DNA from 3 places in the Morganella sp. BCCO 40_0007 genome. Region 3 is predicted to be linked to each of the others. Evidence: predicted binding sites of a transcription regulator. Region 3 holds the regulator's gene; each other region holds the start of a gene.
The links. Region 3 encodes Fur, which represses iron uptake genes when iron is present. Its sites were predicted from a motif close to ATAATAATGAGAACNACTATCAA; they were not measured.
Positions count from the first base shown of each region.

Region 1: a site for Fur is predicted at 964-986, ahead of R5268_RS06905 (TonB-dependent siderophore receptor). Genes of this name have one in related genera too.
Region 2: a site for Fur is predicted at 3,063-3,085, ahead of R5268_RS13670 (TonB-dependent siderophore receptor). Genes of this name have one in related genera too.

Region 1 covers NZ_JAVBIN010000004.1:255,047-259,477, reverse strand. The annotation lists gene gadC (glutamate:gamma-aminobutyrate antiporter) at 1-224, shown strand, start outside; gene R5268_RS06910 (YibL family ribosome-associated protein) at 394-756, shown strand; gene R5268_RS06905 (TonB-dependent siderophore receptor) at 1,006-3,081, shown strand; gene R5268_RS06900 (ABC transporter ATP-binding protein) at 3,084-3,857, shown strand; gene R5268_RS06895 (iron-siderophore ABC transporter substrate-binding protein) at 3,899-4,431, shown strand, end outside.
Region 2 covers NZ_JAVBIN010000010.1:178,607-183,037, reverse strand. The annotation lists gene R5268_RS13675 (ABC transporter substrate-binding protein) at 1-784, opposite strand, end outside; gene R5268_RS13670 (TonB-dependent siderophore receptor) at 795-3,008, opposite strand; gene R5268_RS13665 (DMT family transporter) at 3,224-4,129, shown strand; gene R5268_RS13660 (Zn-dependent hydrolase) at 4,176-4,431, opposite strand, start outside.
Region 3 covers NZ_JAVBIN010000002.1:383,266-387,696, reverse strand. The annotation lists gene nagE (N-acetylglucosamine-specific PTS transporter subunit IIBC) at 1-646, shown strand, start outside; gene glnS (glutamine--tRNA ligase) at 820-2,487, shown strand; gene fur (ferric iron uptake transcriptional regulator) at 2,618-3,067, opposite strand; gene fldA (flavodoxin FldA) at 3,246-3,776, opposite strand; gene ybfE (LexA regulated protein) at 3,924-4,217, opposite strand.

The sequences.
Region 1 (4,431 bases), on a different contig from region 3:
CAAGCAATGAATCTTATGTGATGCTGCTGGGTATCAGCTTTGTAATCATTTTTCTGATACCATTTATAATCTATGCATTTCATAATAAGCAGGGTAAAAAAACCGGAATATCAATGATACACATTAAAACCCATAACGCTCCGGCTGGTCATTTCTTTATCCATCCCCGGGCACGATCTGCATATCATTTGGTTCATGATGATAAAAAAGACCAAAGCGAGTAAAATATTAAACGAATAAGATCACCAATGGTGGTCTTATCCGTTAATAAAAAGGATAAATTATAGTCAGGAATAGTCATATTAAAACAACTGACAATCCGCTTCCTTTTTCGTACCCTCACAGAGAATAGTGTATACTTCGCAGCAGGAAATTTATTCACGGTTAATTAAAATGAAAGAAAACGAAAAAGTAAAAATTAAGCTTCTCAGCGACCGTTTAGACCTTATCCGTCACCGGATGGAAAATATGCTGCAGAAGAACGAAACGGAAAAGTACGAAGAACTTGAGAAAGAAAAAGCTGAGCTGGAAACTGACATTGCCCGTCTGAAGGTACTACACAGCACAAAACTCAGCAAAGAAGCGCAGAAGCTGGCGGGTATGCCGTTCAAACGTCTTATCACGAAGAAAGAGCAGGCTGATATCGGCAAGCTGAAGAAAACTGTGCGGGGCCTGATCATTGTCCATCCGATGACGGCATTAGGCCGCGAAATGGAACTGGACGGTATGACCGGTTTTTCTAAGACTGATTTCTAGCCGGAAAATCAATCCGGCTCAAACCTGCCATAATCCGCTGATACCGGAAGGTTCTTAATTCCCGGTTTGCAGCCATGGCGAAAATCTCTTTCACCCGTAAATACACCCGCCGCTCACCGGCGCGGATAGCACGGATGCGTTCGGGTGACCTCTTCCTTTTCTTCAGTATCGGTTAAATTTTAGTTCCATACAGCATAATCATAGTTAATAATACTCATTATCGTTATTATTCGTCTTTTCAGAGGCGCTATGGCTAATTTTTCTTATTTCAAACCTTCAGTTATCACACTTCATGTTTTCGTTGCCCTTTGTGCTGTACCTGCGTACTCACAAACAGCAAACAGTAATACTTCTGACACTGTTGTTGTCAGTGCTGGGGTGCTGAAAGTTGACACCGCATTACAGGAAACACCGCAATCCGTTTCTGTTATTACGCAAAAAGAGCTGGAAACCCGCGCACCGCAAAAACTGGATGAAGCACTGCGCTACACCTCAGGGGTAACAGCTCAGCCTTACGGTGCGGATAATGATACTGACTGGTTTAAAGTCCGTGGTTTTGATGCCGCGACCTATCTGGATAACAGTCGTTTATTCCGCGACGGGTATTATACCTGGCTGCTTGAACCTTATGGTTTCGAACAAATTGAAGTTGTTAAAGGGGCGTCTGCGGTTCTGTTTGGCGAATCTACCCCCGGTGGTGCTGTAAACGTGGTGACTAAAAAGCCGCTGTTTACCCCGAAAGGGGAATTTTTCCTTGAAGCTGGAAATAATGATCAGCGCGGGTTTGGTTTTGATGTTGCCGGTCATGCCAGCGATGATGGTGATATCCGTTACCGGGTAGTCGGTTTGATGAAACAGGCGGACGGTGAACTGGATAAAACGGATAACAAACGCATTTATCTGGCGCCTTCACTTGCGATGGCGCTTTCTGACGATACCATGCTGACACTGATGGCAACGTATCTGCATGATGACGGTACACCAACCAACCCGTTTTTCCCTGCAGCCGGTACACTGATCGATTCACCTTACGGAAAAATTAAACCGTCAGCGAATCTTGGCGAGCCGGATTATGATAAATACAAGCGCTCACAGTTTTCTGCCGGATATCTGCTGGAACACGATATTGACACGACCTGGCGTTTCTCCCAGCGCCTGAATTATGGTTATAATTCACTGACGCTGCGCAGTGTGTATGCATTTCCGAACGCAGATACATCTGCAACCTCTCTCGCCCGCGGTGTTGTATTCCGTGACGGTAACAGCCAGAGTATAACATTCGATAACAACCTGACGGGACAATGGGATTCAGAACGTCTGGAGCACACCCTGCTGGCAGGGGCTGAAATTCAGTATCACCGGACAAAAGGTGATGAACAGGACAGTTATGCATTCAGTCCGATCAATCCGTGGAATCCGGTCTACGGACAATACGTACCACTGGACCCGGCCGACAATATTAACCGGACAATCAATAAAACGCAGGCAAGCCTCTATTCCCGGTACCAAATCAAGCTGGACGGTAAATGGATCGGTGTTGCCGGGGTGCGCTATGATCAGGTAAAAACTGAGAATAAAAATCAGACAGCCCATAATGATAAATCCCGGAATGATGGTGAGGTGAGTGTCAATGCCGGGCTGATGTATCTGGCGGATAACGGGTTATCACCCTATACCAGCTATTCACAGTCATTTGAAGTGATGAGCACCATCGACCCTGCGACCGGCGATTTGTATAAACCGCTGAAAGGTGAACAAATTGAGGCCGGAGTCAAATATACGCCTTCATTCCTCGATGGTTATCTGAATATTGCCTGGTTCAGTATTGAACAGAAAAATGCACTGGTTACCAATCCGGATACTTCTGTTGCCACACAGACAGGAAAAGTCACCTCAACGGGGGCTGAAGCTGAAGGATTTGTGCAATTGACTGATAATGTCAATGTTCAGGCATCCTATACCTACACAAATGCCAAAACAGATAATACCGGTGGTCAGGGACGCAAACAGGCTGCGCTTATCCCTGAGCACATGGCATCCGCCTGGGTCAATTACACACTGCCGGTAACCGGCAGCGGAGAACTGACACTCGGTTCCGGTGTCCGCTATCTCGGTAAATCAAAAGACAATCCGGCGAGCAGTAATCGTACTGTGTCCGCTGCTGCATTATGGGATGCTGCGGTCATTTATAAGCTGAACAAACAGTGGCAGCTTCAGGTCAATGTGAATAATCTGCTGAATAAAGAATATATTTCTGCATGTGATTATTACTGCTATTACGGCCAATCCCGTTCTGTTGTCGTTCAGACCAAATACAGCTGGTAGTTATGTTTGAACTGAATGATATCCGTGTTGTGCGTGACGGGAGGGTAATTTTATCCGTCCCGTCCCTGACGATCCCGGCAACGGAACTGACTGTTGTGCTTGGTCATAACGGGTCAGGAAAATCCACCCTGGTTGATCTGCTGGCCGGTCAGACCCGGCCGGATCAGGGGGAAATTTTGCTGAATAATAAAAACCTCACCGGTTACACCAAACGGGAGCTGGCACAACAAGTGGCATTTTTGCCGCAAAAACTGCCGGTTTCTGCCGGGCTGACCGTCCGTGAACTGGTCAGTCTGGGACGTTTTCCCTGGCGCGGCATATTTGGCCGCCGGCATCCGGAAGATAACATTATTATCTCACAAGCCATGGAGAGTGCCGGTATCACGGAATTTGCACAAATACCCGCCGATAATTTATCCGGCGGTGAACGCCAGCGCGCATGGGTTGCCATGTTACTGGCACAGCAATCACCGGTACTGATCCTCGATGAGCCGACATCCGCACTGGATATTCATCATCAGTACCAACTGATGAGGCTGCTGCAGGATTTAAACCGCACACAGCGTACCGGTATCATCGTTATCCTTCATGATCTTAATCTTGCATTGCAGTATGCAACCCATATTATCGCCCTGAAAAAAGGCAAAGTAGCGTTTGAAGGCGATGCTGCATTGCTGGAGGATGAAACCCGTCTTTCCGGATTATATGAAACGGCTATCAGGTTAATACCGCATCCGGATACGGAACAACGAAAAGTGGCAGTCGTATGCAACTGATGTTATTACGTTTAATCCGGTTATCCGCCCTGTTTTTTTTGATGTTTGCGGCAGCAGGGCAGGCGGCTGTCACAATAAATGATGACCGTGGCGGGCACACGTTTGAAACCATACCGCAGCGGGTCGTGGTGCTGGACTGGGATCTGCTTGAACAAACGCTGTCATTAGGGATAACCCCTGCCGGGGCAACAGAAACCAGCGGTTACCGGCAGTGGGTCGGACTGCCCGTACTGACAGAAAGCGTGGCTGAAACCGGAACCCGGGCAGAACCGAATCTCGAAAAAATAGCCGGACTGAAGCCGGATGTTATCCTGGCGGGTGCATCACAGGCAGATCTGATTCCGCTGTTAGAGCAGATAGCGCCCGTCGTTTATCTGACTAATTTTTCATCAGCAGATGATGCCGCTCCGGTGGCTATCCGTCACCTTAAAACGCTGGGGATACTGTTTGGCAGAGAACAGCAGGCGGATGAACAACTGGCTGCTTTAACACAGCGGTTTACGGAGCTGAGCAATAAACTGGCTGCTGTTTATCCGCCGGGTACCCGGGTTACTGTCATTCGTTTTTCCACGCT
Region 2 (4,431 bases), on a different contig from region 3:
AGTCCGCACCGGTCAGGACATAAAATTGCGGATTCAGATCCAGAATCGTTTCGATACTGCTCTCCGCACCGTTTGCCGGTATTGTGTCACGCACCAGATTATTACCACCCGCAATATCCGTCAGTTCCCCGAATCCCGTACGACCGTACAGGCGACAGCAGGCATTGCCGAATATCCCCGCACTGCTTTCAATCAGCACGGATGGCTTTTGTTCCGGCAGGCGCTGACGCAGCGCGGCCAGCTTAGTCCGGTAATATTCCGAGAACTCCGCTGCCCGTCCTTCGGTTTCAAACAGCGCGCCGATAATCTGAATACTTTTCGGCGTGTTTTCTGTCATTTCACTACGGAAATCGATAAAAATCACCGGAATACCCGCCGCTTCCAGTTGCGGCAGCAGATTCGAGCTTTTCATCAGCCCGTAGGACGATTTGTGCATCAGCACCGCATCCGGCGCCAACGTCAGCAGATTTTCTGTTGTAAATGTGCCGTCCTTGCTTTTCGGCAGAACCGGTAACCGCGCCAGTTCCGGCGCAGCGTCCAGATACGCCGCTTTCAGATCCGGTGCATAATGCGTCAGGGTATCACTCCACCCGCTGAGAGACGCAAAATGTGTTTTACCGGCGGCAATATCCACCGCCAGAATATCGCGGGCATCCGCAAGAAACAGCCGCTTAACCGGCGTGTTCACCGCCACGGACCGCCCCTGCAAATCAGTGATAATCTGCGTCTGAGCACGGACTCCAGTGCTCAGCAGCAGTGTCATCATCAATAGAAATATACGCATAAAACGGGCCTCAGAATGTCACCAGATAATTCAGTGCGAATGTCCGCCCGCGACCTTTATAGCTGTATAAGTCCGGTGCACCGTACGCCGGGCTGTACAGGATAGGTGCGCGCTGTCCCCACACGGTGGTGTAATCTTTATCCAGCAGGTTTTCGACCGCAAAGCTGACTTTACCCACCGGTAACTGATAGCTGCCGAGGAAATCGACGGTGTTATATCCGTCCAGTTTCTCCCCGTCCGCATCGGTCAGGCTGAAGGATTGCTGGCTTTGCAGACGCAGTGTCCAGTCTGACGGCTCCCAGGCCACATACGCGGTGACCTTGGACGGACTGGCAAACTTCACACTCCATTTTTCCCACTGATCGCCCGCTTTGGTCTCGGATTTGATCAGGTTGAAATTGGTGCCGACACGCCAGTCAGTATCTGCGATCGCGTAATCCGCCGCCCCTTCCACGCCGTAGATCCGGCGTTTGTCATCTTTCAGGAAGATGGTCATATCTTTCTTATTGATGTCGTAGCTGCTGTCAGACAGTGAATAGTACGCCGCCAGCTGGGTTTGCAGGCTGTCCCCGGTGTAACGCCAGCCCAGCTCGAAGGAGTTGACTTTGATACCTTTTACCCGCGTATCATTGATATTCACACTGTTGAGCAGCGGATAATGACCATTGACCGGCGAACCGTAAGTGCCGGTGCCGTAGAATTTGGCGATATCAGGAATTTCAAAGCCCTGGGAGAAATTAAACCAGGTCTGCTGTGTGTCAGTCAGATTGAGCAGCACCCCGGCATTAAATAACAGGTTGTTGTAATCCGTTTCCCCGCCCGGTACCGCATCCGCTGAAGTAGCTTTGCCTTCCGCAATCAGCTGTTGCTGCTGATACCCGGTGAAATCATCCACTTTATTTTTCGTGTACTGATAACGCACACCGCCGCTCAGGGTCACCAGCGGATTGATGTCGTAACTGCTTTGCAGAAACGCCGCCATCGTGGTGGTGGTGTAACCCGGATAACGTCCGGTGTTATAGGCGGAATCCAGCGTCAGTCCGTTGCTTTCCTTCGCTTTCTGCAGATTAAAGAACTTCTGGTTGGCACTGAATTTTTCATGCTCGGCATCCGCACCGTACGTTAGTGTCAGGTTATCCAGCGGCTTGCTGTTAAAAGTGACTTTACCGCCGTAGAAATCGGTTTTCTGCTCTGATGCGCTGATACTGCTGACGACATAATCCGGCTTTTTACCGCCCAGCGCCGGGAACGGATAGAAAGTCTGAGTTTCATCGCGGTAGTACGCCTGAGCCACCAGATCCTGTCCCAGCAGATCACTGTTGCTGTATTGCAGATTGACCATATGGCGTTTGGTGCCCGGAATACGGTCAGAATCCAGCTTATCACTGTTATGCGCCGTGCCTTTCCCTAAGACGGCCGCAAAATCTTTGCCGAGGTCGATCCCGTGTTTACCGTCAGATTCACTGTTGTAATATTGCGCCATCAGTTCCAGCGACTGGTGATCATCAATCGTCAGTGTTCCGGAGCCCATCACATCCAGCCGGTCAGAATACTGAAGTCCGGTCTGGGTGTTGTCGATCAGTACTTCGCGGCCTTTGCCGTCATACCAGCCGCCGTAACGCTGATAAGCCACGGATAAACGCCCGTAAGCCTGATCATTACCGCCGCTGACCGCCGCTGCTACGTTTTCATCATGATCCGAACCGTTGCGGAACCCGCTTTTACCGCCGATTTGAACCTCGACCTGTTTTTCCGCCTGACCTTTTTTAGTCACGATATTAATCAGACCACCGCTGCTGCCGCCACCGTACAGAGAGGTCGCCCCGGAAATTACTTCGATATGGTTGATATTGAACGGGTCAATAGAATCCAGCTGACGGCTGTCACTGCGTGATGAATTCAGGCGCACACCATCCACCATCACAATCATTGAACGCCCGCGCATATTCATGCCGTAGTTTGTCCGGCCCTGACCGCTGACACTCATCCCCGGGATCAGCTGTGCCAGGATATCTTTCAGCTCTTTACCGCCCTCCGCCTGCTGCGCGATATCCGCGTTATCAATTACCCAGGTGGTCTGGGCCATTTCAGCGACTGTCCGGTAGCTGCGTGAAGCAGAGACCACAATGGGTTCACCGGAATCAGTGGTGGTTGCGGCGAGGACTTCCGGCGTAATTAAAAGGGTCAGGCAGGGCGTCAGAAGACAAAGAGAGCGGATACGCATGTTATCTTTCCTGTAAGAATAAGAAGTTCAATATCACGCCGCTGATAATATTGACTGATAATGATTATCACAAGCAGAAATATTCTCTGCTTGTTTTTTAATATCTGATTTTCAGTGCGTGACTATTCACTGTGATATAGTTGAAACGCATCCTGTCTGACAACAGGAACCTGATATCACTCTCTTAACTCACTGATTTTCAGATAAGGAATCCCATGCGACCTGCGGATTATCTGCGGCTTACCCTGCTGGCGGCCATATGGGGTGCCAGCTTTCTTTTTATGCGGGTGGCATCCCCGCAGTTCGGCGCGGTTAACACCGCCTTTCTGCGTGTCTTTTTCGGCTGTGCGGGACTTCTGGTGATCCTCCTTGTCATGCGCCGCACTTTCCGGTTTGACGGGAAATTAAAACCGGCATTATTGCTGGGCGTGATTAACTCCGGCATTCCCTTTTTTATGTACTGCCTCGCCGCACAGTGGCTCCCGGCCGGTTACTCTGCCATTCTCAACGCCACCACCCCGCTGATGGGCGCTCTTATCGGTTTTGCTTTCTTTGCCGAAACCCTGACCGCCCGCAAATGGCTGGGTGTGATGATGGGACTGGCCGGTATTGTGGTGATCACCACGGTCGGGGAAAGTCAGTCTTCCGCCCATCTGTTATGGGGCGTGACCGCCTGTCTGATTGCCACCGCCTGTTACGGGCTGGCAGGATTTCTGACACGGCGCTGGATCAGTGAAAAAGGCGGCCTGGACGCCCGGCTGGTCGCGTTCGGCAGTCAGCTCGGTGCCACCCTTTTTCTGCTGCCGTTTTTCGGTTTCAGTGTCACGACCGGCCCGGCGGTTAACTGGGCGCAGCCGCTGGTCTGGGGCAGTGTGATTGCAGTGGGGCTGCTCTGTACGGCAGTGGCGTATATTCTCTATTTCCGCCTGATTGCCGATATCGGCCCGATGCGTTCACTGACAGTGACCTTTATGATCCCGCCGTTCGGTATTTTGTGGGGTTATCTTGTGCTTGATGAGACACTCAGCCCGAATTTCTTCCTCGGCGCACTGATTGTCTGTGTGGCGGTCTGGCTGCTGGTCAGCCGGGGAAAACAGCCCGCACCGGCGGCCGTAAAATAATTTACCGGCGGTATCCGGCCGGATACCGCCGTTTTTCCGGGATAACTTATACCGGCTCTGCCAGTCTCAGCACCACTGTATCCAGCAGCACCTGCGCACCGCGGATCAGATCCGCATCTTCGGTATATTCAGCCGGGTTATGACTGATACCGTTTTTACTCGGCACAAAAATCATCGCCGCCGGGGCTATCCGCGCAATCATCTGAGCATCATGTCCCGCTCCGGACGGCATACGACGATATGCGGTTCCGGCGGATTTTGCGGCTGTTTCCACACAGCTGACCAGCGTTTTATCAAATACC
Region 3 (4,431 bases):
GAAAAATATCGGTGCTTCCGGTGTTATCCGTCTGAACAAAGAGAGTGTGCAGGTGATTGTCGGTACCCGTGCCGAACTGATTGCCAATGCGATGCGTGATGTGCTGAAAGAAGGCCCGGTGGCTCCGGCTCAGGCTGCGGCAGCCGCCCCGGAAGCGGTTAAAGCCAAAGCGCAGGGCGACGGTAACGTGGTACTGACGCTGGTGGCACCATTCGACGGTGAAGTGGTTGATTTATCTGCTGTACCGGATGAAGCATTTGCCAGTCGTGTTGTTGGTGACGGTATCGCTATCAAACCGGAAAGTGACACCGTATATGCGCCGGCAGCAGGTACCGTGGTGAAAATTTTCGATACCAACCATGCGTTCTGTCTGGAAACGGATAATGGTGCGGAGATTATTGTTCACATGGGTATTGATACCGTGAATCTGAACGGTAACGGCTTTACCCGCCTGATTGAGGAAGGCGCGCAGGTTGCGGCCGGTGATGCGGTGCTGAAACTGGATCTGGCTTATCTGAACGAACATGCCAAATCAATGATAAGCCCGGTAATCATCAGTAATATCGACGATTATGATCGTGTGGAGATTGTTGCCAAAGGTCTGGTTAAGGCAAACGAATCTGAGTTGTATCACGTCATTAAATAAGTGATTGCAGTTATGATAATAACGGGAGGCATCTGCTTCCCGTTTTTTATCTGTTTTTTGCGCGAAGGCACCTGTCCTGCTGATATTTCCGTGATCAAGTGGTTGTATATGAGCGCATCATATCGGATGATATGGGGTTATTAACGCGCATATTGCATTGAGGAATTATGACAATGAACGAGGCTGATGCCCGCCCGACAAACTTTATTCGTCAGATTATTGACGAAGACCTGGCTTCCGGAAAACATACCACGGTTCACACGCGCTTCCCGCCTGAGCCGAACGGATACCTGCATATTGGTCATGCAAAATCAATCTGCCTGAATTTCGGCATTGCACAAGACTATCAGGGGCAATGCAATCTGCGTTTTGATGATACCAACCCGGTGAAAGAAGACGTGGAATACGTCAATTCCATTGAAAACGATGTCAAATGGCTCGGTTTTCAGTGGAGCGGCAAAGTTTGTTATTCCTCCGACTATTTCGACACGCTGTATAACTACGCTGTTGAGCTGATCAACAAAGGTCTGGCGTATGTCTGCGAATTAAGTCCGGAAGAAATCCGCCAGTACCGCGGTACCCTGAAAGAGCCGGGCAGAAACAGCCCGTACCGTGACCGCACCCCGGAAGAGAACCTCGCGCTGTTTGAAAAAATGCGTGACGGCGGTTTTGAGGAAGGGAAAGCGTGTCTGCGTGCCAAAATTGATATGGCATCCTCCTTTATGGTGATGCGTGACCCGGTTATTTACCGTATTAAATTTGCCACACACCATCAGTCCGGTGATAAATGGTGCATCTATCCGATGTACGATTTCACGCACTGTATTTCTGATGCGCTGGAAGGGATCACTCATTCACTCTGTACCCTGGAATTCCAGGATAACCGCCGTCTGTATGACTGGGTTCTGGATAACATCACTATCGATTGTCATCCGCGTCAGTATGAATTCTCACGCCTGAATCTCGAATACACCGTGATGTCCAAGCGTAAGCTGAATCAGCTGGTGACCGAGAAATTTGTTGAGGGCTGGGACGACCCGCGCATGCTGACTATTTCCGGTCTGCGCCGCCGTGGTTATACTGCCGCCTCTATCCGTGAATTCTGCCGCCGTATCGGCGTTACCAAACAGGATAACAACGTCGAAATGGCGGCGCTGGAATCCTGTATCCGTGACGATCTGAACGAAAGTGCACCGCGCGCCATGGCTGTTATTGATCCGGTGAAAGTCGTGATCGAAAACATGCCGGAAGGCGATGTGATGGTGACCATGCCGAATCATCCGAACAAACCGGAAATGGGCAGCCGTGAAGTGCCGTTCAGCCGTGAAATCTGGATTGACCGTGCTGACTTCCGTGAAGAAGCTAACAAACAGTACAAGCGTCTGGTGCTGAATAAAGAAGTGCGTCTGCGCAACGCGTTTGTGATTAAAGCTGAACGTGCGGATAAAGACAGCGAAGGTAATATCACCACTATCTACTGTACTTATGATCCGGAAACCCTGAACAAAGATCCGGCTGACGGCCGTAAAGTAAAAGGTGTTATTCACTGGGTCAGCGTGAAACACGCGGTACCGGCGGAAATCCGTCTGTATGATCGTCTGTTCAGTGTGCCTAACCCGGGTGCGGAAGATGACTTCCTGGCAACACTTAACCCGGATTCTCTGGTGATCCGTCAGGGCTTTGTGGAGCCGTCACTGGTGGCCGCAGACAGCAGCAAGCCGTATCAGTTTGAGCGTGAAGGGTATTTCTGTGCCGATGCCAAATTATCCTCAGCGGATAAATTAGTCTTTAACCGGACTGTCGGCCTGCGTGATACCTGGGCAAAAATGGAAAGTAAATAACAGATAACACATTGTTACTGATATAAAAAAGCCGTTCATGCGAACGGTTTTTTTGTTTGTGTCTGACGGAAAAAACACAATAAAAAAGGTGCATTACGCACCTTTCATACAATTCGGTTACCGGAGAGAATTATTTTTTCTCGTCGTGGATACCATCATCAGAACGGCAGTCGCCATCCGCACAGTGACCGTACAGGTACAGGCTGTGGTTGGTGAGTTTAATACCGTGACGTTCCGCGATATTTTTCTGACGTGTCTCAATGGATTCATCACTGAACTCAATGACTTTACCGCAATCCAGGCAGATCAGGTGATCGTGATGGTGTTGCTGGGTCAGTTCGAATACGGATTTACCGCCTTCAAAATTATGGCGGGTGACGATACCGGCATCATCAAACTGATTCAGAACGCGGTAGACAGTTGCGAGTCCAATCTCTTCACCGATATCGATCAGTTTTTTGTAGAGATCTTCCGCACTGACGTGATGGCACTCCGGATCCTGTAACACTTCCAGAATCTTCAGGCGGGGAAGTGTGACTTTCAGTCCTGCATTTTTCAATGCTTTATTGTTATCGGTCATGCGGATTTAGTCCTATATTGTCGCTGGTGAGCGCACTTCAGGGGAACGCTCAACGGCTGAACACAATGCCCGGCTATCAAAAGGCGTCAGGTGCGATTCGCCTGACCGATGCCGGACCGGATAATAATATCATTACATAAATAAGCAGAATTATCATTCGCAATTTACGGGGTAACCCTTAAATTGCCAGAATCTCGTCGAGACTCATTTCTTCGCGGATCTGCTCAACCCATTTTGCCACGCGTTCATTCGTCAGCTCAGGCTGGCGATCTTCATCAATCGCAAGGCCGATAAAGTGACTGTCATCTGCCAGTCCTTTTGACTCTTCAAAGTGGTAGCCTTCTGTCGGCCAGTGACCCACGATGGTGGCGCCGCGCGGCTCAATGATGTCACGGATGGTACCCATGGCGTCACAGAAATACTCTGCGTAATCCTCCTGGTCACCACAACCGAAGATCGCCACAATTTTACCGCTGAAATCAATTTCTTCCAGCGTCGGGAAAAAATCATCCCAGTCACACTGTGCTTCGCCGTAATACCAGGTCGGGATACCCAGCAGCAGGAAATCAAACCCTTCGATGTCCTCTTTGCTGCACTTGGCAACATCCCTGACTTCTGCGACATCATCGCCGAGTGATTTCTGAATCATTTTAGCGATATTTTCTGTGTTACCGGTGTCACTACCGAAAAATATACCTGCGATTGCCATAAATAAGCCTCTCAACCGAAAATCTCTGTACCTGCAAAAAGGACGCCGCAGCGACAACAAGCAGAAATTATAACTATTTCATCTTTATAAATACTATTCTGACGAAAACAGTATTTGAAGTCTGTCAAATTTGTGTGGTGTGTCGTCTCACAATTTGGTGCATAAATCTGAACGCTGAAGATAATCAAGCAGAATTTGCTCGATAAGTTCTCCCCGGTTCACGTTTTCTTCGTATGCCAGCTGGTTCAGGGCATCGACAATATCCGCATTCAGTTTGAGCTCAACACGGCGTAATCCGTTAACTTTGTCACGCCGCAGCTGATTGCGTTTGTTAATCCGCAACTGCTCATCACGGGAGAGCGGGTTTGTTTTCGGGCGTCCGGGCCGGCGTTCATCAGCGAACAAATCCAGCGTGGTACGATCCGTTTGTTCTTTGGCCATAATTTTACTACGAAAATGCGGATTACAATGATAAACGCGCAATGATACACCGCCATCCCGCATACCGCTACCGCTTCGCGGTCTGTTGCCGCGGATTTTGTACAGATTGATTAACATCGCACCGCACGGCGGCAGTGTTATCGCGGATGATATGGTGTATTGATGGTTTTTTGATTGCAATTATCATTATGAATATATTAGAAAAAAGAGATCG